Pirellula sp. SH-Sr6A: one gene and its partner. The protein of the gene in region 1 interacts with the protein of each later gene in a pairwise test. Links are inferred from orthologs where the notes say so. Each region holds a gene or a part of one and is shown in the gene's direction. Other genes may lie near its edges.

Region 1 (10,761 bases):
GGTACACCCCGTTGTTGCCGTTGAATGGACTTAGGCTTCCATTGAGGAACGGATTCACTCCCGGTGAATCGATATCGAATGTCGCACCCGAGGTTCTCGTGATCGTGATCGTCAATTCGGGCTTCACGTACGTCAGTGATGTGACTCCTGCAATCCCCTGCTTGTCCTCAAAGTCGAAGGGAAGTCCGCCCGGATCAAGGAAGATTTGCCAAGCAGTAGAAGCCACATAGCTGCGGCGACGAGCAATGTCTTGTTCATTTCTTGGTGAAGCTTGTGGGGATGAGACTTCGAACTCAGGTTGGTCTGGCGACAGACCGGAGTTCTCGTCTGGAGGGGATGGATGGGGTTGATCGACTCAACCCCTCGCCGTACTTCCGATGACCAAAATGTCGACATTCTACACCGCGATGCGATTGGTCTGGCATCATGGTAAAGTCTCACCCACCCAATTGCGAACAAAAAAGGACCATGATTGCGGAGTCAATTCGTATGCTCCACTCAGGCTCATTGCGGCGTTTGCGATGGATCGCCACTCGGTCGAGCGATCATCGCGATTTGCATGTATGGGAGCTTGATTCAAGCCATACGATCGATCGAGGATTGCGCTGAGTGCGCAATAGGGATCGCGGCTGGGAAGTGGCAAACCGCATGGTCATCCTCGCGGATTTCCATTGCGCGCAAGGGCTTGCGCCATCGGTGTCTTGCTAAGGGGGAGAGCTTGGGCTTAGCGGTGAAGGTGTGCGGCCGCAGCGGCGACACGGAGGCACGCGAGGAGGGCGAGGGCGGACTCTTCTCCTTTGTTGCCGACATTGCCGCCACTTCGTTGGATGGCTTGTTCCAAGCTATTCACGGTGAGGAGGCCGAACGCGACGGGTTTGTTGTGGTCCAAGGAGAGTTGCATGAGTGCCATGCTCACGGCTCGGTTGATGTGTTGGTCATGGGTCGTTTCCCCGCGAATGACAGCGCCGAGGGCGATGGCGCCGCGGCAGGTCCGCTCGCCGAGGAGTTGCTGGACTCCGAAGGGGAGTTCCCATGCTCCTGGCACCGGGACGATCAAGATGTCTTCATCTTTGATTCCCGCTTCCAGGAGGGTGCTGACGGCTCCGTCTCTCAGTTTGCCGGTAATGTGATCGTTGTATTCAGAAACGACGATGGCGATGCGATGCGCTTCGATGCCTTGGGTGTTCACGCTATGTGCGAGATCAAGTGTTTGTGGCATAGCTTGGACTCAGGGTTCGATAGATACGAATGGGGGGAGGGATTTACGGGCGAATACCGAGCAGGAACTCTGCGTTGGATTTCGTCTTTTGCATCTTCTGAACGAGTTGCTCCATCGCATCGGTCGGGCTTAATTGCGAGAGGGTTTTTCTCAAGAGGGAGACTCGCTGGTACTCTTCCGGGTCGAGCAACGCTTCTTCCCTTCGCGTTCCGGATGCGTTGATATCGATTGCAGGCCAAACGCGCCGATCGACTAAGGCGCGATCGAGAACGATTTCCATGTTCCCGGTTCCTTTGAACTCTTCAAAGATGACATCGTCCATCTTGCTACCGGTTCCGACCAGCGCGGTAGCGATGATGGTCAAGGAGCCACCTTCTTCCACTTTGCGAGCCGCTCCAAAAAACGACTTGGGTTTTTGCATGGCATTGGCATCCAAGCCGCCGCTGAGGAGTTTACCGCTTTGCGAACATTCGCCGTTCCAGGCGCGTGCAAGGCGTGTGATCGAGTCGAGGAAGATCACCACATCGATGCCATCTTCCACCAATCGCTTTGCCTTCTCGAGGACCATCTGGCTGACTTGGATGTGTCGGGAGCCGGGCTCGTCGAAGGTGCTGCTAACGACTTCGCATTTCGGGCCACGGACTTCGCGTTGCATATCGGTGACTTCCTCCGGCCGCTCATCGATCAAAAGGATGATGACGTAGGCGTTCGGATAATTCGCCAGGACGGCTTTGGAGAGCTTTTGAAGCAGGACCGTTTTGCCCGCGCGCGGCGGGGAGACGATCAAGCCGCGTTGTCCAAAGCCGATGGGGGCGATGAGATCGACGACGCGAGTCTCGATTATTTCAGGCGTGGTTTCCAGAACGATCCGCTTGTTCGGATGCAATGGGGTGAGCGAGTCGAAGGGTTTGCGGGATTTGGCTTCGTTGGGATTGCGATGGTTGATGGCTTCCACGCGGAGCAACGCGAAGTAGCGTTCGTTCTCTTTAGGAGGACGAATCTGACCGGAAATTGTCATCCCGGTGCTCAGGCCAAAGCGTCGAATCTGAGAAGGGGATATGTAGATATCGTCGGTGCAAGAGACGTAATGGTGGCTCGAAGATCGCAAGAATCCGAACCCATCGTTGAGGATCTCCAGGGTACCTTCACCATAGAGGATGCCGGAGGAGAGGAGTTTTGCCTTGAGGACTTGATAAATCAATTCCTGTCGATCGAGCGATTCGGGGTTGCCGAGTTTCTCGCTTCGAGCCAAATCGAGGATGGCCTCGGTCGGCATCTGTTGCAAGGTTGCAAAATCGATAGCGGACTGGGATCCGCTGCTGGGCTGCGCGTGTCTTCGGTCTTTGTACAGTTCCTCGGAAAGGGACAAAGGCTCCGCATCCCGTGGGGAGGAAGTAGAGCGCAGGGGAACCGACCTGGGAGAAGGGGTTCCGTTTTGATCGTGACCGTTCATGAAAAGTTAAACGAGGTCCGCTTGGTTCAACAACAGGCCGCACTCGGGGAGCGAATGGAGCAAAGCGACTGAACGCCAGCAGATGGACGATGGGAGGGGAGGTAAGAAGAGAGAGTAGAGCGAACCGCTCGACCGCCTGATTATAGGTCTAGCGATGTCGTTTGATCAACGGAACAAGCCCGAAAACCTCAGGCATTCCGGAGCGAAATCCCAAGGTTTTTCGAATGTTGCCTCCGAGGAAATCGGTGGCGTTCCGCATTGTCATTGCCGCAAAACGGCAGAACGTCCCGTTGCGGCGGTGTAAGGCGATGTTACGGGGCCTTGATCGTCTTCGCCACTGAATCGCCAGAGGGTTGGATAAATTTCGGGCCCGAGATACGCCGGTGGGACTGGTGGGTAACCTCGAGATCCTCGAGTGAATCCCGTATTTCGGAGAGACCTTTGACACCATCCCGCCTCATCATTTGGAGGCCGCCGGACACGGTTCGTGTTTGGGGCCAATTGTCTTCCAGCCGTTTGCCCCAATCGTGCAGTCGTTGAAGGAGTTGTTGGTCGACGCGTCGCACGCGCGTCGCGGCTCTCGCGATGACAAGTTGTTCGTCTTTGCGCAGCTTCCAAAGGTGCAAAACCTCTTCGAGGTCGATCGGCTCGTACGATTGGTGGAGGAAGATGAATTCGCCGCGAGCTCGGTGCAGGACCGATTCGGACCCTTGCACCGGCCCGACGACCGATTGCTTTCGCACCACTTCCAGTTGCGGGTAGCGCCGACGCAATTCGTCCAGGATCTCGGGGGTAGCGTCGGTCGATGCGTCGTCGACGGCGATCAATTGCACGTCTCGGCTCAGTTCGCATAGCCATTCCAGAAGTCGCTCGATCTGGGATTGGATTTCACTCTGACGATCTTTGACTGGGAAAATGATGCTCAGAGAGTCTCTCATGCAACTATCAATTCTCAAGAGGGATGGCGACGGGGGAACCGGGTGCGGCGACTCGTCGGATCATCGGATTGAAAGCATTCGCAAGTGGAAGGGCCGCGAAGGAATTCTGTTTATGCCGGATGTAGCAATTGTCCCGGTTTGTTCTGCAGGCCCACCTCCGGAAACCGAGAAATGGAGATGCGTGTTCGGGGCTGCGACCTAACAGATAGTAGCGATCGTCGCCCATCGCACAGCTATCAGCCCCTTACGCGAGACGTTGTTATGAGTGCATTTGCCATTCGCCCTACCCGGTCGTTTGTCCCGGTTCTGCTCCACATGCTGGACTCGATTCTTCTTTGCATCTCCCTGCCATTGGTTCAGTGGCTGACAAACAAACCGATCAATGAGCTCACGGCGATTGTCAGTCTGGTATCGTGCATCGCCTTGTTCGTGATCGGCGAGTTATGCGGTTACTATCGCCGGAGCGGTGGTCAGTCCGCAAACAGCGAAGTGGCGTTAGGGACCATCGCATGGATTATCACGTTCGTCTCCATCCTATTGGTTGGCGTCTTCACCAAGCAGATCGACACCTTTGCTCGTTCCAGCATGGTTGCTTGGTTCTTTGTCGGGGGTCTTCTGTTGCTGTGCAGCCATATGGTCGTGCGAGCAGCCATGGAGTATTTGTGTAAACTCGGAGTTGGCGTTCGGCGGACAGCCATCATCGGGGCGAATCGATTGGGATATGACATTGCGCGCAATGCCATACGATCGGCTGATAGCGGATTGCGGATCGTAGGTTTCTATGACGATCGGGGTGCGGAGCGACGGCAAGACCACGAGCAGGATTTGCCCGACTATTGCGGTACGACAGCCGAATTGATGGCGAGTACCCAGCGTGGCGAAATCGATGTCGTGTTGATTGCATTGCCCATGCGCGCCGAGAAACGGATTCAAGATCTGCTCGATGTCTTTGGAAACACCACTGCGTCGGTCTATATCGTGCCCGACTTTTTTGTTTTCGAATTGCTCCACTCGCGCTGGACCCAAGTCGGCGGATTGCCCGTAGTCAGTGTTTTTGAGACCCCCATGTATGGGGTAGACGGGTGGGTCAAGCGAGCGCTCGATTTGAGTGTGAGTTTGATCGGTGTCATTCTGATTTCTCCCATTCTCTTGATCTGTGCCTTGCTGGTTCGCTTTACCTCCCAGGGGCCTGTCTTCTTTCGTCAGAAGCGGTACGGTCTGGATGGCAAGGAAATACTGGTGTGGAAGTTTCGATCGATGTTTACTTGTGACAACGGTTCGGTGGTGAAGCAGGCGACGAAAGATGACCCTCGTGTCACTCCGGTCGGTCGCATCCTGCGACGCACGTCGCTCGACGAATTGCCACAGTTATTCAATGTGATCGATGGCTCGATGTCTTTGGTCGGGCCTAGACCCCACGCCAATGCGCACAATGAGCACTACAGAAAGCTGATTCGCGGCTATATGATGCGACACAAGGTCAAGCCAGGAATCACCGGCTTGGCGCAGGTCGAAGGGAGTCGCGGAGAGACCGACACCATTGAAAAGATGGAGGCTCGCATCGCGTTGGATCACCGCTACATTCGCGAGTGGTCACTTTGGCTGGACATCAAATTGATCTTAAAAACTTTTCGAGTCGTACTGCGACAGGATGCTTATTGAACATGTCGTTGCACCCACGCGACCAACACGGGCCTTGGCAAATCATTGCACGGCATGCTGTTTACCAGGATCCTTGGATGTCCGTGCGCAAGGACGACGTTATACGCCCCGACGGGTTGCTGGGGACTTATTCCACGGTCCGTATCAAGCCGGGTGTGTGTGTGATACCCATGGATCGCGATGGCTCGATTTACTTGACCCAAGAATTCCATTACGCCGTCGGTCGGGACACGATCGAAGGGATTAGTGGTGGGATCGAAGACGGGGAGTCGGCCGAGGAGGCCGCATTGCGGGAGCTTCAAGAAGAAGTGGGAGTGCAAGCCGAGCGATTGCAGCACTTGGGCTGGGTGGATCCTTTGACATCCGCCTTGTCCTCCCCGACGCAGCTTTTTTGCGCGACGGAGCTCCGAATGGTGGAGGCTTCACCGGAGGGTACCGAGCAAATCCAGCGAATTCAAGTCTCGTTGGAGCGAGGAATTCAGATGGTGATGGAGAGCGAGATCACCCACGGTCCGACTTGCACGGCCATTTTAAAAATGGCGATGTTGCGAAATTCAGGAGCGATCCCAGCAGGTTGATTCGGAGCGTCGACTGGAATCTCGCGTCGTAGGCAACCAATTGGTAGGATGCTCGCTGGTTTCCAGCAATCGATTCTGAAGGCGCAAAGGGATCCATGATGGCGATGGAATCGGAATCTAGTCTGAACCCACCGGAATCCTCGGCGAAGATGCGTCTCGCGGAGGGGCAAGAAGTGAATCTCGGCTGCGGCACGTTGATTCTAATCGCATTGATCGTCTTGATATTCAGTCGGAGCAAGACGGGAGATTTGGAGCGAGAGATCGAAGGGTTGCGAACGGAAATCCGCGAACTCAAGACGGCCGTCGAGGGTCAAAGTGTTCGGCTTCAAGAGTTGCAGAACACGCTGACCAAGCCGAAGGCCGAATAGTCCATTGGATCGATCGACGCGAGGCATCCTTTGGGGATCGAAATCGAGAGGAAGGAATCCATGACCTCGTTTCTGTGTGCCCTCCTTCACCGACCGCGGGGGCTTTTGGTTTTGGATGCTGTGGGGGCGTTGAACACGTCTTTGGCAACCTACTTTTTGCTCGGCGCCGAGCGATGGAAGACGGGGCTGCCGATTGGGATCCTGACTGCGATGTCATTGGCTGCGTTGGGATTCGCAATCTGGGATATGGTTTCGCTCCTGGGGGTTATTGAGGCCCGTGTTGGGCTACGTGTTATTTCCGGCGCGAACCTCCTTTACTGCTTCATGGCGGTTGTGCTGTTGGTGATTTACCGGAGCGACGTCACGTGGGAGGGCGTGGGGTATTTCGGATTGGAAATTGCGGTGATTTTGCCATTAGCGGTATGGGAGTGGATTGTCGCGGGGCGGAAAACGGCGACCGCCTCGGACTGTGGCATTAGTTTTTTTCATTCGACGGAAGGGTAGTCTGTACGGGGATTTGTTAGGTGCATGCAAAAGGGTTACAATTCGGCCGTTCGGGCATAGACCTTAGGGTGAGTGCTCGGCAGCCTTTGTCCTCTTATTGCTCGAGCCCATCGGAGTTTCCCCGTGCAAGTCAACGTTTCCGCTCGTCATGGTCACCTCAAAGCAGAAGATCAAGCGATCATTGTCGAGAAGGTGGAGAAGGTTCGGCGCCTCTTCGACCGCATCAACGCGATCGAAGTCACCGTCGACTTGGAGCATTTGGACAAGCCGTCGGTCGAAATCAACGTTTCCGCAGAACATGCACCTGATTTCGTCGCTTCCGCACAATCTCAAACGATTTTGGCCGCTTTGGACTTGACGATTGGCAAGGTGGAACAGCAAATTCGGAAACACAAAGAAAAGGTGACGGAGCACAAAGCCACTGGAGTCAAGCACTCCAATGGCGAGACCGTCTAACACCAGCTCGTTCGATCCCCGGTCGCGAGGAAAGCCGATTGGCGATGCCTCGCGGTTGGAATATTTATAGTTTCGTATTTTTGGCCAGCTCCCTTCGGAGTTGTGTGAGCGATTGAAGGATTTCTAGGTCCATGAAGTTTTCTGCATTTATTTCCCCCAAGGCCATTCGGGCTCAGCTCTCGGCGACAAGCAAAGAAGGGGTGATCTCCGAGTTGGTCGACGCGTTGGTCGAAGCGGGTGAGATCAAAGAAGCGGATCGAGGCGATATCGTCAAAGCGATCATGAAGCGCGAGGAGTTGGGGAGCACTGGGATCGGTCGCGGCGTGGCCGTCCCTCACACGAAGCATGCCAGTGTGGAGAAGTTGGTTGGGACGGTCGGTGTCAGCGAGACCGGTCTCGACTTCGAGTCGCTCGATGGCCACGACGCATCCTTGTTCTTTTTGCTCGTTTCCCCTCCGGATCGTCCTGGAGATCACTTGCGAGCTCTCGAGAACATCTCGCGTCAATTGCGCGATGACACCTTTTGTCGGTTTCTTCGTCAATCGAAGAGACCTGAAGACATTCTTCAGTTGCTCGAAGAGGCGGACAGTAACCAGTTCGGTACTTGATAGCCATGAGTGCGGCGATTCAACATTGCGTAGTAGTTGTTAAAAACCCCGAAGGGCTGCATATGCGTCCTGCGGATAAACTGGTGCGCACGGCGGCTTCCTTTCAGTGTCAAATCGAGCTGGAGCGGGCTGGGCAAGTCGCGGACTGCCGGAGCATTCTCAGTCTTCTCACGTTGGCAGCAACGCAGGGTAGCGAGTTGATTCTGCGTGCTCAGGGGCCCGATGCGGATCAAGCCGTGCAGGCGATCAGTCATCTCTTTGAATCCCAATTCGACGAACCATCTGCTGCACCAGGCTAATGTGCTTCGTCGGTCCTGAAACCATCCATGCGATAAGGCGTTGCGTCTGCGAGAAATGACTTTTCTCTTGGTCCATTCCAACACACGAGCGGCACAGAATGCTTGAACTGCAAGGTATCGCTGTATCGCCTGGCGTTGCCTTCGGGCGTGCGTTGGTTTTCGACCGAGAGGGATATCGCATCACCCGATGCTTGGTGAAGCCAGGGGAGTACGAGTCCGAATGGAATCGTCTCATCGAAGCGGTCCGGGTGGCCAAGACCAAATTGGAATCCAATCAGCTGTCGACCGCCGCGACCTTGGGCGATCATCTCGGCGGAATTTTCTCGGCCCAGCAGCAGATTCTTCTCGATCCTCACCTCCAATCGGAGCTGGAGAATCTCATTCGGAAGAAGTCTTACTCCGCCGAATATGCAGTGAGCGAGGTTTTCACTCGGTACGCGGCTGCCTTTCGCAAATCTCCCAGCAGTTTTCTCGCCGAGCGCGCCAATGACGTGCGGGATGTCGAGCGTCTTTTGTTGGAGCATTTGACGGGTCAGCCGATGGCCACCTTAACGCAGTTGCCGCACGAGGCGATCGTCGTCAGTCACGACTTGACTCCAGGGGAAACGGCAGCCTTCGATCGCTCTAAAGTTCTTGGTATTTGCACCGAGGCGGGGGGGCCAGGGGGGCATACGGCGATCGTGGCGCGAGGGATGGAAATTCCCGCGGTCGTCGGGGTAGGCAATTTCCTGCACAACATTCGAAGCGGCGATGAAGTCATCATTGATGGGCACTTGGGACGCATCATCGTGTCGCCCGATGCCTCGACCCGCGATCGGTATCTCGAACGACGGTTGTTTCGGCAGTCGATCGCGACCCAGTTGGAAGAAATCCGAGACTTGCCCGCCAGCACCAGCGATGGAGTGCGTATTGAGTTGATGGCGAACGTGGAGTTCCCTCATGAGGCAGCAGCGTGCATCGCGCGCGGCGCCGATGGGGTGGGTCTCTATCGAACCGAGTTCCTCTACTTGGGGCACTCCAATGAACCGAGTGAAGAGGAGCATTACCAAGCGTATGCACGCGTCGTGCGCGATATGCAAAATCGTCCCGTCGTCATTCGCACCCTCGACCTGGGTGCGGACAAGATGGGGATGACTCATTTGACAGAGCCCGAGAACAATCCGTTCTTGGGATTGCGAAGCATTCGTTTGAGCCTTCGAAATCCAGCCCTCTTCCGGATTCAGGCCAGGGCGATTCTTCGGGCTGCTTGTTTGGGAGACGTGCGAGTCATGTTTCCCATGATCACGACGCTCGATGAATTGCGAAGCGCTCGCTTTCTGTTGCGTTCGGTCGCCGAGGACTTAGCGTCCGAAGGCGACTATATCCCTTGTGCCGTGCAAGTCGGGATGATGGTCGAAGTCCCAGCGGCAGTACTGATGTTGGACCGGTTCATCGAAGAGATCGACTTTGTCAGCATCGGAACCAATGACTTGACCCAGTACACCCTCGCGGTAGATCGAAGCAATGAATCGGTTGCAGACCTCTACCAAGCATGCGATCCCGCCGTGCTTCGACTGATTCAGCGAACGCAGCAAATCGCATCCGAGAACCATAAATCGACGAGTGTTTGCGGTGAAATGAGCAATAACCCTGCTTACGCACTGCTCCTCGCCGGAATGGGAATTCGCACGTTGAGCATCGCCCCTGCGGCGATTCCCATCCTCAAGAAAGCGATCCGATCGGTGACGATCGGGCAATGCGAAGCGATGGCATGGAGAGCATTGCGTCTCTCCACGGCGCGCGAAGTAGACGCTTTCTTAATGAATCAATTAGCCGGGCTCGTGCCCGAAATCGTTTTGCAAGCCTAACGATCCAAGTACAACCATTTGAAATTTGACGCTTCGATGTCGCTCCTCCATAAGCGATCGACAAGACGCCGAGGACAAGAATCCAACTGGATACACTCGCGATGCTCTTTTCAAGGACGAAGCGATGGAAAGGAACCAAGCCTCGATGAAAAAGGAAATGCTGATCAATGTCTCCCAAATGGAGGAGTGCCGCATTGCCCTGCTGGAAGACGGAGTTCTGGAAGAACTCTACACCGAACGGACCAGCCAAAACAATTGGGTAGGGAACATCTACAAAGGGAAAATCGTCAATATCGAACCGAGCATCCAAGCTGCCTTCGTCGACTTCGGCGTCGGACGCAACGGATTCCTCCATATCAGCGATATCGAACCGCAATACTTCCGCCAAGCTGGCTACGATCCCGATGAGATCATGGATGGCCATTATCCGGGCGTGGACGATGAACAGGACGAAGAAGCCGAAGAAGAATCGTCCGAACAAGGAAAACGGAACGGACGTCATTCGCGACAGCGCGGCGGAAAACTCCGCAGCGGTCGACCTCGGTTCAAGCCGCCGATCCAAGAAATCTTCAAACGAGGTGACGAGGTTCTGGTGCAAGTCATCAAAGAGGGGATCGGCACCAAAGGCCCTACTCTCTCGACCTACATCAGTATCCCAGGCCGTTATCTCGTTCTGATGCCCGCCCTCGGGCGAGTCGGCGTCAGCCGCAAGATCGAAGACGAAGACGAGCGACGCAAGCTGCGAAGCATGATGCTCGAACTGCAACTCCCCAAGGGGGTCGGCTTCATCGTACGCACCGCCGGCCAAGAACGGACTCGCAAAGAATTG
Region 2 (11,139 bases), 3.5 Mb from region 1 along the record:
TTTGGATGGGTGTTCCCTGCGACCCGTATCTTACCATTTTTCGTTGGTCGCGGATCTTCAGTGCCGGACGGCGCGATCTTCGGCCCGGCGATCGGATTGAAGTGCAGTTATCATGGAGAGAAACGACTGCATCGATACCTTGTACATCAGGGTAGGCAGGCGACGAACCCTTTTTGAAATCAAGAAAAAAGAAATCCTTCACCACCATTGTGTAGAACACCGAACAGACCGGACTGCAGGTAGGGAGATGCTGGGGCGTCGAGTTCAGGGCGAAACTCGGGCGATCCGATTGTTTCTACGAGGTGGATGGTGTGTTGCATGAGGTCGTAGACGCCTGACGGCTGATAAGAGGGATGGGACCGGACGCAAACGCCCGCCAGCGGATTGGTGGACGGATGGAACCGCAAGGTGACGTGAAGCGGTGGATGGTGGCGGGAGAAGGAAACGATGGCTAGAAATGCGCCGAGCGAGGAGATTTGCTTAAGGGTAATGGGCCCCGTCTTGATAAAACTTTGATACCTCCGCAGACGCTTTTGATGCGCGCTTAATATCGACATGGCGATACTTCTTCTCAGTTTCTCGTACTGAAGGAGTTCGCAATGCCGACGCTAACCATGTTCCTGATCGCGACCTGTGGGTTCGCACTTCTCTGGTCACTGATCCACTGGATCGAACGATCGCGAGGTGCCCTATGAATGCCATCGTCATTTTGGTGGTTGTTCTGTCATTCGTCTATCTGACCTACGCGATGTTACGCCCTGAGAAGTTTTAGGAGAACGTGATCGTCATGAATACTTGGATTCCATTTGTTCTGATATTGGGCATGGCAGTCGCGATGGCTTGGCCGCTGTCTCGTTACATGCAATGGGCGTTCGATTCCCAGAGCCCCTCACCATTTATTCGACGCTGGCATCACTGGCTCGACTTGGGGCTGGGGCGAATCGATCTGTCTACTACAGGCACTTGGTCTGGCTATTGTCGTAGTATGCTCGTGTTCAACTACGGGATGTTCGTGCTCGTTTACGCTGTACTCTCGTTTCAAGACTACTTGCCCCTCAACCCAGATAAGAAAGTTGGCTTAGAGCCAACGCTCGCGTTTAACACAGCGATTTCGTTTGTCACCAATACGAACCTTCAGCATTACTCCGGTGAAGTCGCCTTAAGTTACTTCTCGCAACTATCTCTTATGTGGTTGCAATTCGTTTCGGCAGCCACTGGTCTCGCAGTGCTCGTGGCGGTTGCACGGGTCATGGCGGGCGCGAAGATTATGGGGGATTTCTATCGTGACGTGGCTACAGCTTCGTTTCTGGTTCTCTTACCCTTGGCAATCGTTGTGGCATTGTGTTTGGCTGTCAGTGGCGTGCCGATGGCATTGGCTGGTGCAGTGGAGGCAACGACGCTCGAAGGAGCGACACAGACCATTGCCCGCGGTCCAGTGGCTGCCTTTGTGGCAATCAAACAATTAGGCACCAACGGCGGTGGTTTTTTTGGCACAAATAGTACGCATCCATTGGAGAATCCGACTTTCTGGACCAACGTCATCAGCAACTTTTCCATCATTTTGATCCCAATGGCTAGTGTATGGATGTTTGGGCGCGTCACCGGACGCTTACGTCACTCGCATGCAGTCTTTGGAGTGATGCTAATCCTGTTCGTTGGATTCATCGCGTACGCGAGCATCTGTGAGCAGCAGTCGACAAAGGCTTTGGATAGCCTGCCCATTGCATCATCAAGCAATTTGGAAGGCAAAGAACTTCGATTTGGAACGTTAGCTGGACCTGTCTGGGCGGTATCAACGACTTCGACATCAAACGGTTCAGTCAATGCTATGCATGACAGCCTAAATCCTATGACTAGCATCGCTCCGTTGACCGGCATGTGGCTCAACGTGGAGTTCGGTGGTGTGGGCGTTGGTATGTTGAATATGTTCATGTTCATTGTTATGTCGGTGTTCTTGGCTGGCATGATGGTGGGGCGAACCCCTGAGTATCTTGCTAGGAAGATTGAAGCCTTTGAGATCAAGTTAGCTTTGCTAACGATTCTGTCCCATCCGCTGTTTATTCTGGGGGGAACAGCTCTTTTCGCTGCTACAGCATGGGGTAGGGGCACAATCAGCAATCCAGGCAGCCACGGCCTGACCCAAATTTTTTACGAGTTCAGCTCAGCCGCAGCCAACAACGGATCAGGCTTCGAAGGACTTGCAGACAACACACCGCCTTGGAACATTGCTACCGGTCTTGTGATGTTGTTCGCTCGCTTCATCCCGATCATCGCACCGCTGGCGATCGCCGGATCGCTCAGTAGCAAGCGGGCGACGCCTGAGGGCGCAGGCACCTTCCGTACTGACTCATGGTTGTTTTGTGTCATTCTGCTTGGAACGGTGTTGATAGTTGGAGCGCTCTTGTTCTTGCCGCTCGCCGTCTTGGGACCGATCGCCGAGCAATTGCAGACTGCTCAATAAACCATCGCAATCAACAATTGGAGTGAAAAAGATGTCTACCGTCTCCGTCGAGCCGAGCTCGAGCCAACCCAGTTCAGGTCAACCGGGACAACCTTCCCATCGACCAAGACCAGAACTGTTTAACTGGAGCATGCTCGTTCCCTCTATCTTCAGATCGTTCGAGATGCTCAACCCCGTGCGCATGGCCAAAAACCCAGTGATGTTCATCGCTGAGGTTGGAGCTGCGTTAACGACTTTGATCACGGCCGAAGCCATCTTTGCAGGAGGAGAGGCCGCTTCGTACTTCTTGGGATTGACCGTCATTCTCTGGTTTACCGTGTTGTTCGCAAATTTTGCAGAGTCGGTTGCAGAAGCCCGTGGGCGAGCTCAAGCTGCTAGTTTGCGCTCCGCTCGCAAAGATGTGACGGCGAATAAAGTAGCGGAGATCGCAGGACGTGTTATCGATGAAGTGCCGGCCTCCACGCTAAAGGTTGGAGATTACGTAGTAGTTCGTCCAGGCGAAACGATTCCGGCTGACGGCGAAGTTGTGCAAGGGATTGCGCTCGTTGACGAGAGTGCCGTCACTGGCGAGAGCGCTCCGGTAATTCGCGAGAGCGGCGGAGACCGGAGCGCTGTGACGGGCGGAACGCGAGTGGTCTCAGATCACATCGTCGTAAAAGTTACCGCCAAGCCAGGGGAAAGCTTTCTGGATCGCATGATCGCGATGGTGGAAGGGGCTAATCGCAGCAAGACACCCAACGAGATTGCGCTCACGATTCTGCTGGCAGGATTAACCATGGTGTTTCTGTTGGTCTGCGTAACGCTGTATCCCATAGCTACCTACTTTAACGTCACGATCGATATTCCTACTCTGGTGGCTCTGTTGGTTTGTTTGATTCCAACCACAATCGGCGCGTTGCTTGCCGCTATTGGGATCGCTGGTATCGCGAGACTTAGCCAAGCGAACGTGATGGCGATGTCGGGACGTGCTGTAGAAGCAGCCGGTGATGTGGACGTGTTGCTACTCGACAAAACGGGAACGATAACGCTGGGAAATCGTCAAGCCGCCGAGTTCATCCCCGCACCTGGAATCGACGAGAAGCGTCTGGCGACGGTCGCCCAGCTTGCTTCCTTGGCAGACGAAACAGCCGAAGGCCGCAGTATTGTTATTCTCGCGAAGAACCAATACAGTCTTCGGGGGCAATCACTCGAGGAAATGGCTGCCGAGGTTGTGCCATTTAGCGCTCGGACTCGAATGAGCGGACTCAATCTCGAAGGTCGCGTCATTCGTAAAGGTGCGGTCGATGCGATCGCAAACCACCTAGCGGCGCACGGTAGGGAACTGCCGCGCGAAGTGAAGTCAGAAGCCGAATGCATTGCAAAAGCGGGAGGGACGCCGCTCGTCGTCGCTGAGAATGATCAAGCCCTAGGTGTTGTCTATTTGAAAGATATCGTGAAGGGGGGAATCAAAGAGCGATTCATCGAACTGCGGCGAATGGGGATCAAGACGGTCATGATCACCGGCGACAACCCACTTACAGCCGCAGCGATTGCAGCAGAAGCGGGCGTTGACGATTACCTAGCAGAAGCGACACCTGAGGCGAAATTGGAACTGATCCGCCGTTACCAAAGCGAGGGGCATATGGTGGCCATGACCGGCGACGGGACCAACGACGCGCCCGCACTTGCTCAAGCCGATGTGGCCGTTGCGATGAACTCGGGAACGCAGGCAGCGAAAGAGGCTGGAAATATGGTTGACTTGGACTCTAATCCGACCAAGTTGATCGATGTTGTCGCGACGGGAAAGCAGATGCTGATGACTCGCGGTGCACTGACAACGTTCAGTATCGCGAATGATGTCGCCAAATACTTTGCGATCATTCCCGCGGTATTCATGAGTGCCATGCCACACCTAGCACCCCTCAATATTATGGGGTTAGCGACTCCCAGGAGTGCCATTCTCGCTGCCGTTATCTTCAATGCAGTGATCATACCGCTACTTATTCCTATCGCCATCAAGGGTGTGAAGTATCGTCCTATCGGAGCAGACGCACTGCTAGGAACGAACCTGCTTGTCTACGGGCTCGGCGGATTGATTGTTCCCTTTGTTGGTATCAAAGCCATCGATTGGATGTTGGTTGCGGTGGGTTGGATTTAAAATTTATCAACTTGAAGGAGAGAATAGGGTGTTTACTGAATTCATTCGTGCGCTTCGGCTGACAGGGCTGACAATCAGCGTTTGTGTTATCGCATACACGGCTCTGGTGCTTGCGGCTGCAACTGTGATTGCGCCAGAGAAACGCCTCGGCAGTTTGGTTTATGGGAGCGACGGAAAAGTCGTCGGTTCTCGACTAGTGGCGCAGAAGTTCTCCCGCCCCGAGTACTTATGGCCCAGACCATCGGCAGTCGATTACAATGCTGCGGGTGCGGGCGGAAGTAATATGTCGCCTACCAATCCTGATATTCGCAAACGGGCGAAAGCGATACTATCGAATTACGCCTTGAAAAATGGGGCTACGATCCCTGCTGATTTGGTCACGGCGTCAGGGTCAGGATTGGACCCCCATATAAGCCTTGCGGCCGCCCTGATTCAAGCAGACCGAATAGCCATGAGCCGACAGGTAGACATTTCCATCCTCCAAGATCTATTGCAAAGGCAGGCAGCTTCTGAGTTGACCAATACCGCAGCTCCCGAGGGGTTCGTCAACGTTTTCGAGTTCAATTTGATGCTGGATTCGATCCATCAACCGAAACGCGTTAGTTCCCGGTTTGGTGATTTGTCAGTTGCTGCAACTTTGTTGGAGAGGGTACCTGACGCTGACACGCTCCCGCTGGTTGCAACGGAAGATGTGGATCGGACGCGATGAACGAGCAAGAGCGACCGACGCCCGAGCAGATGCTGGCTCGAATTCGTTCGGATTCCGATGCAGCTCCATTCGCATCCTCGGCAGGCAAGTTGCGATTGTTCCTGGGCTATGCGGCCGGTGTAGGCAAGACCTATGCAATGCTTCAAGCTGCTCAGGCGATGAAGCGGGAGGGGCGTGACGTTGTGCTTGGATACATTGAGCCACATGCTCGCCCCGAGACTCAGGTCTTAACGGAAGGGCTCAAAGTATTGCCCCCACTAGAAGTTTCATACCGCGGTTCGATACTACGGGAATTTGATTTAGATACGGCGCTGGCCAGCAAGCCTGAGTTCATTCTGGTGGATGAGCTTGCTCATACTAACGCAATGGGTGGGCGTCACGCGAAGCGCTGGCAGGATGTGGAAGAACTACTCGCAGCAGGAATAAATGTCCTTTCAACTCTGAACGTACAGCATATCGAGTCGCTGAATAATGTCATTGCTGAAATTAGTGGAGTCCAGGTCCGCGAAACGGTGCCAGATTCCGTTCTGGAGCGGGCTGATGAGGTTACGCTTATCGACGTTTCCCCCGACGATCTCTTGGAGCGTTTACGCCAAGGGAAAATCTATGTTCCCACACAAGCCGCGTTCGCGCTAGAAAAGTTTTTTCGCAAGCATAACCTCGTGGCACTTCGGGAGTTGGCGTTACGACACGCTGCCGACCGAGTGCACGAAGACGTAGAAATCGCGAGGCTCGGAAGTGCAAGCAATCGTCCTTGGCCAACCAATGAGCGATTGCTGGTTTGTGTTGGTCCGAGTCCATCGTCAGCCAAAGTGGTGCGAGCAGCCAAACGGCTTGCGGATCGTCTTCAATCGCCCTGGATTGCATTGCATATTGAGTCGTCGGCTGCCGCTCGATGGAGCGACGGCGATCGCCAGCAGCTCCATCGCAATTTGAAGCTTGCCGAAAGCCTAGGTGGCGAAATCGTTCAGGCATCCGGTGACGATGTTAGCCAAGCGTTGATCGCGTACGCTTCGAGTCGCAATGTAACGAAGATTGTGGTTGGCAAGACAGGTGATACCGGGCATCACTGGTGGTCTCGCGCAGCGTCGTTGGTCGATCGATTGCTCCGCGACAGCGGCAATATGGACGTCGTTGTGGTTCGAGGTCTCGACGAAGCGCAAGACGCCAGCCCGGGTTGGCACCCAAACACGTCTCATGGTAACGTTTGGACTTGGCTTGAGGCGGGCTGCTACACGATTGTTGCGACCATCATTACGCTATTGATGAATCAAGTTGGGTTTTCAGAAGTCAACTTGGTGATGGTTTACTTGCTTTCGGTCGTAGCGACTGCAGCAAGGCTTGGAAGACTGCCTTCGATTTTTTCCGCCATCGCGTCGGTGTTGGCTTTTGATTTCCTGTTCACGCCACCTCACTACCGGATAACGGTCTACGATAGCCAGTACTTGGTCACTTTTGCCGTGATGTTGATCGTCGGCCTACTGGCCAGCTCTCTTACTGCTCGAATTCGAAATCAAGCGGAAATAGCCCGTCGAAATGAACGGAGGGCCGAGGCGCTTTATCGACTTAGTCGTCGGTTAGCCAATACCGCTAGAACAACGGATTTGTTGCGGGAAACGGAACAAATCATCGCGGAAGTCTTCGACGCACACACGGTGATTTATTTGCCTGACAAAGATCGCCAGGTACGCCCCATGCTGGGACATGCCGCCAGCTTTGCAGCGAGCGCGAAAGAGTTTGCGACAGCACAGTGGGTGCTGGACCATAACGATCCTGCCGGTGCTGGAACAAATACATTGCCCAGTTCCGAAGCGTTCTATATCCCACTCTCTACCCCTGACAACGTGGCTGGAGTGATGGCGATCCAGTCGTCGAAACCCAATCAACAAATTTCGATCGATGCGAAGCAGCTACTAGAGACGTATGCAACACAGATTGCGTTCGCGATCGAACGCAACAATTTGACAGAGAGGTCGCAGCGAGCTGAATTGGAGTCCGAGACAGAAAAACTGCGCAGTTCCCTTTTGAGCGCAGTCTCGCACGATCTTCGGACCCCCCTGGCGGCAATAGCTGGTGCCGCGAGCAGTCTCGATGCGAATATTCAAAGAGAGTCACTCGACGCTGGGAATCACGCATTGCTGGAGACAATCGTCGATGAGTCGCAACGGCTGACACGGTTGGTCGAAAACCTGCTGCACATGACCCGCTTATCAAGCGGTAACATCCAGATCCATCGACAGTGGTTGCCCGTCGAGGAAGTGATCGGTTCGGCGTTGCACCGGCTCAATCCCGTTTTGGAAGGTCGGGAGATCAAAGTGCAAATGGAAGGAGATATGCCACTCATTCATGGTGATGAGATTCTTCTGGAGACGCTACTCGTCAATCTGCTCGACAATGCGTTGAAATACTCGCCAAATCAGACGCCAATCGAAATCAAGAGCGAACAGGTCAACGATGGTATTGCCATCGAAGTTGCTGATCGCGGGAGTGGTATACGGCCAGGGGATGAGATTAAAATCTTCGAAAAATTCAATCGAGGGTCGGGCCCGAATATAGATCGTCGGGGCACAGGATTAGGCTTGGCCATTTGCGAGGCGATTGTACATGCCCACAAGGGTACAATCACGGCGAGAAACCGCGGAGGCGGCGGGGCGGTGATACGCTTTACCATTCCGCACGATTCCATTCCTCCCCGCATCACTCAGGACTTCGACGAGTAAAGTAATGGCTGACTCCAGTGCCCCGGTTATCGTCGTGATTGAGGATGAAGCTCCGATTCAGAAGTTCCTCACGGCTTCACTTCAAGTGGAGGGATTTCGTGTCGTGGCAGCAACCACGGCTAAAGATGGCTTGCGTCTCCTAACCCAGGAGCACCCCGCGATTGCGTTGCTGGATCTTGGATTGCCTGACTCGGATGGCATCACTGTCATTGAGTCGGTTCGCAGCTGGTCCACGATTCCGATCATCGTTCTGTCAGCGCGAGGCGAAGAGAAGAGCAAGATTCAGGCATTGGATGCCGGTGCAGATGACTATCTCACTAAGCCCTTCGGAGTTGGCGAGTTGCTTGCGAGGATACGTAGCGCGTTACGTCGTTCGATGCGTCCTCCGGGCGCAGATCAAGACCATACTTTTCACTTTGGCCAAGTCCATGGTGATCTAGCAACACGACAAGTGTTTGTTGACCAGACCGAAGTAAAGCTCACGAAGATTGAGTTTGATCTGCTTGCGATACTGGTTCGCAATTGCGGTCGAGTCCTGACTCACCAGTATCTTCTGAAGGAAGTGTGGGGGCCTGGCTCGGCTAATGAGCCACACTATGTTCGCGTATTCATGGCCAATCTGCGAAAGAAACTCGAACCCAATCCGAGTCGGCCGCAGTTCCTGCTCACGGAGCAGGGAATTGGGTATCGATTGCGCACTCCGACTTCGTTGTCGGAAAAGTAGCCAATGCGTTCCTGAACACTCCTGATGCGGGGCAACGTGTTAAGGATGGTCTGATTGGGTGATGTGCAATGGGTTTCTGTGCTGTTGGAGTGGAGGCACGACAAATTCGGATACCGTGCTGCGAGGGGAGAGATCCTCTAATGCTGGCCCGACACGTTCTCCGCGCGGGCGACAGTGGTTTCAAACCTCGTCTCGGGCTTTAGTAGTCCGTAGTACGACTCCCGATTCTTTGAGTAGGTTGACCGCGGATGTTGACCGCGGAGGTTGTTGGGGCGAGGGATCGTTCCCTGTTTTTGCCGCTTTTATCTTGATCGCCAAGCCATCGACGCACATACCTGCAGCAACGACTCTTGACGAAACCGGAGTCACGCAATAACATAAGTTGCATGAGACGCGACAGCAAGCTTTCCGGTGTACTTCACATCCTTCTGCACATGGCGGAGCGCGATGGGCCGGTGACGTCTGAAGATCTTTCCCGAATGATGGATACCAATCCCGTTGTGGTGCGCCGGATCATGGCGGGGCTTCGGGATCAGGGGTACGTTCAATCGGAAAAAGGGCACGGTGGCGGTTGGACCCTTTCATGCGATTTCGCCAAGGTGACTTTGAAAGATATCTACGACGCGGTTGGGAGTCCGTCGCTGCTTGCGATCGGCAATCGAACCGATGCTCCTAAATGTCTTGTGGAGCAGGCTGTCAACGCAGCGCTTCAACAATCATTCGACGATGCGGAAAGGATACTGCTGAGCAGGTTGGGTAATGTCACATTGGCCGAATTGAGTGCTGATTGTCGAGCGAGGATCGAATCGAGAGGTGGTGCCAAGCGAACCAAAACGAATTGGCATCGTGCTTCGGAGTAATTCGGAGCTTCACCGTGACGGACAAACACCTCATTTATCTCTGTTGATCTCGGCAGGTTGCATTTCCGAAACCGCGAGAGCATTCCATTTACCGAACGAGTCGTGAATCGATGAGAAGGTTTCAAGTCGTAATTCTATTGTCCGTATGGGTTTTGAATCATACAGGTTGCAGCCGAAAGGAAGATGTCGCCGTGGAAAAGTCGAAGATAAACACAACGCTCCATCAGGAGCTGGCGCACGAAGCCAAATCCACTCGAGACGAGTCCAGCTCTCATGAAAACCGACATGCGGATCATCGGCATGCTTTTGCCAATCCAAAGGAGCTTGCCAAGAAATGGAATGATCCCACTCGTGACGAATGGCAGCATCCCGAGCAGATTATTGGAGCTTTATCGTTGGAATCGGGACAGACAGTCGCCGACATAGGAGCAGGGACGGGGTACATGGTGGCGCATTTGAGCAAAGTTGTGGGGCAAGACGGTACGGTGATCGCCGTGGACGCAGAATCCGCGATAATCGGTTATCTGACCGACCATATGACTCAACTTGGCCCGGCCAAAATCGTACCGAATAAGGTCGGATTCCATGATCCTGAGTTGGCACCTGCAAGTGTCGATGCGGTTGTAACGCTCGACACCTGGCATCACGTGGCGGGTCAAGAAGCTTACGCTCAGAAGGTTTATAACGGATTGAGACCAGGTGGACGTTTCGTAGTTGTGGATTATGCGATTGATGCCGAAACGGGCCCACCGAAAGAGATGCGATTGTCGCCAGATGATGTAATCGTGCAGCTAGAAAAGGGCGGATTTAGGGCAGAGGTTGTGTCGGAAACAATGCCACGCCACTATATGGTTGTTGGAGTCAAGGACAAGAAACTCGAGTAGGAGATTCGGGGTGATTCGATAAGATGGGGATGGATGGAAACCCGTATTGCAATTTCGAATGGCGGGCGGCCCTCGGGTGAAAACTTTACGAGCTACGGCGTCCGGGTTAGCGCCAAGTGACAGTCTCGCTTGAGAATTTTTCTCCTAGTATTGGCCTTTTGAGTTGCCTAAAGAAGAGAGAATGCAATCGGTTGCGGCGTCACCGATAAGGACACGATCCAGCCGTCGATTGCCCGTTAGATCGCAAATCACTTTGTGAGGAGATAGCTAGATGACGAAGGTTCTGGGTGCCTGGATGATTCTGGTGAGTGGAATGCGATGGGATACGTTCACGGTTTTCTGTCGAGTCGCAGGAGTTCTGGTCATCGCGTCTGCTAGCGCGATGGCTCAAGATGAAGCCGACAAACTCCATGAAAGAGCCAAATCGATGTTCGGGGCGGTGGACGAATCGCCTGACGATCAGATGGAACGCCCCATTGTGGAGCTCGGCCACCGCTTGTTCTGGGATGAACGATTGTCTTCCAACGGTAAAGTGGCGTGTGCCAATTGCCACACAACTTCGGCTTGGGGGGCTGATTCGGCGCAATTCTCTTTGGATGCGAAGGGCAAGCGGACAAAACGCAACTCACAGACCGTTTTCAACT

What was found.
Region 2: the proteins of VN12_RS10210 (region 1) and VN12_RS23725 interact in binary tests that used the Escherichia coli proteins (3 or more experiments, as listed by UniProt). The link is inferred for Pirellula sp. SH-Sr6A from one-to-one orthologs.

The regions. Positions count from the first base shown.
Region 1 is NZ_CP011272.1:2,593,605-2,604,365, reverse strand. The notes cover bases 6,102-9,047. They hold VN12_RS10210 (PTS sugar transporter subunit IIA), read left to right. Parts: upstream 6,102-7,309; coding sequence 7,310-7,786; downstream 7,787-9,047. Other genes in these bases: ptsP (phosphoenolpyruvate--protein phosphotransferase), read left to right, coding at 8,184-9,047; VN12_RS10205 (HPr family phosphocarrier protein), read left to right, coding at 7,792-8,085; hpf (ribosome hibernation-promoting factor, HPF/YfiA family), read left to right, coding at 6,846-7,178; VN12_RS10220 (hypothetical protein), read left to right, coding at 6,279-6,722; VN12_RS10225 (hypothetical protein), read left to right, coding at 6,102-6,218. Outside these bases: VN12_RS10260 (PEP-CTERM sorting domain-containing protein), read right to left, coding at 1-226; ribH (6,7-dimethyl-8-ribityllumazine synthase), read right to left, coding at 725-1,219; transcription termination factor Rho, read right to left, coding at 1,263-2,519; VN12_RS10245 (glycosyltransferase family 2 protein), read right to left, coding at 2,984-3,610; VN12_RS10240 (hypothetical protein), read left to right, coding at 3,609-3,812; VN12_RS10235 (undecaprenyl-phosphate glucose phosphotransferase), read left to right, coding at 3,872-5,272; VN12_RS10230 (NUDIX domain-containing protein), read left to right, coding at 5,275-5,850; more of VN12_RS10225, read left to right, coding at 5,955-6,101; more of ptsP, read left to right, coding at 9,048-9,932; VN12_RS10195 (ribonuclease E/G), read left to right, coding at 10,057-10,761. UniProt on the Escherichia coli protein: Seems to have a role in regulating nitrogen assimilation.
Region 2 is NZ_CP011272.1:6,081,465-6,092,603, reverse strand. The notes cover bases 4,904-8,227. They hold VN12_RS23725 (sensor histidine kinase), read left to right. Parts: upstream 4,904-5,303; coding sequence 5,304-8,027; downstream 8,028-8,227. Other genes in these bases: VN12_RS23720 (response regulator), read left to right, coding at 8,032-8,227; VN12_RS23730 (potassium-transporting ATPase subunit C), read left to right, coding at 4,904-5,307. Outside these bases: VN12_RS23750 (hypothetical protein), read right to left, coding at 180-557; VN12_RS26930 (potassium-transporting ATPase subunit F), read left to right, coding at 692-772; potassium-transporting ATPase subunit KdpA, read left to right, coding at 788-2,461; potassium-transporting ATPase subunit KdpB, read left to right, coding at 2,493-4,598; more of VN12_RS23730, read left to right, coding at 4,627-4,903; more of VN12_RS23720, read left to right, coding at 8,228-8,751; VN12_RS23715 (Rrf2 family transcriptional regulator), read left to right, coding at 9,138-9,611; VN12_RS23710 (class I SAM-dependent methyltransferase), read left to right, coding at 9,722-10,495; VN12_RS23705 (cytochrome-c peroxidase), read left to right, coding at 10,767-11,139. UniProt on the Escherichia coli protein: Member of the two-component regulatory system KdpD/KdpE involved in the regulation of the kdp operon. KdpD may function as a membrane-associated protein kinase that phosphorylates KdpE in response to environmental signals.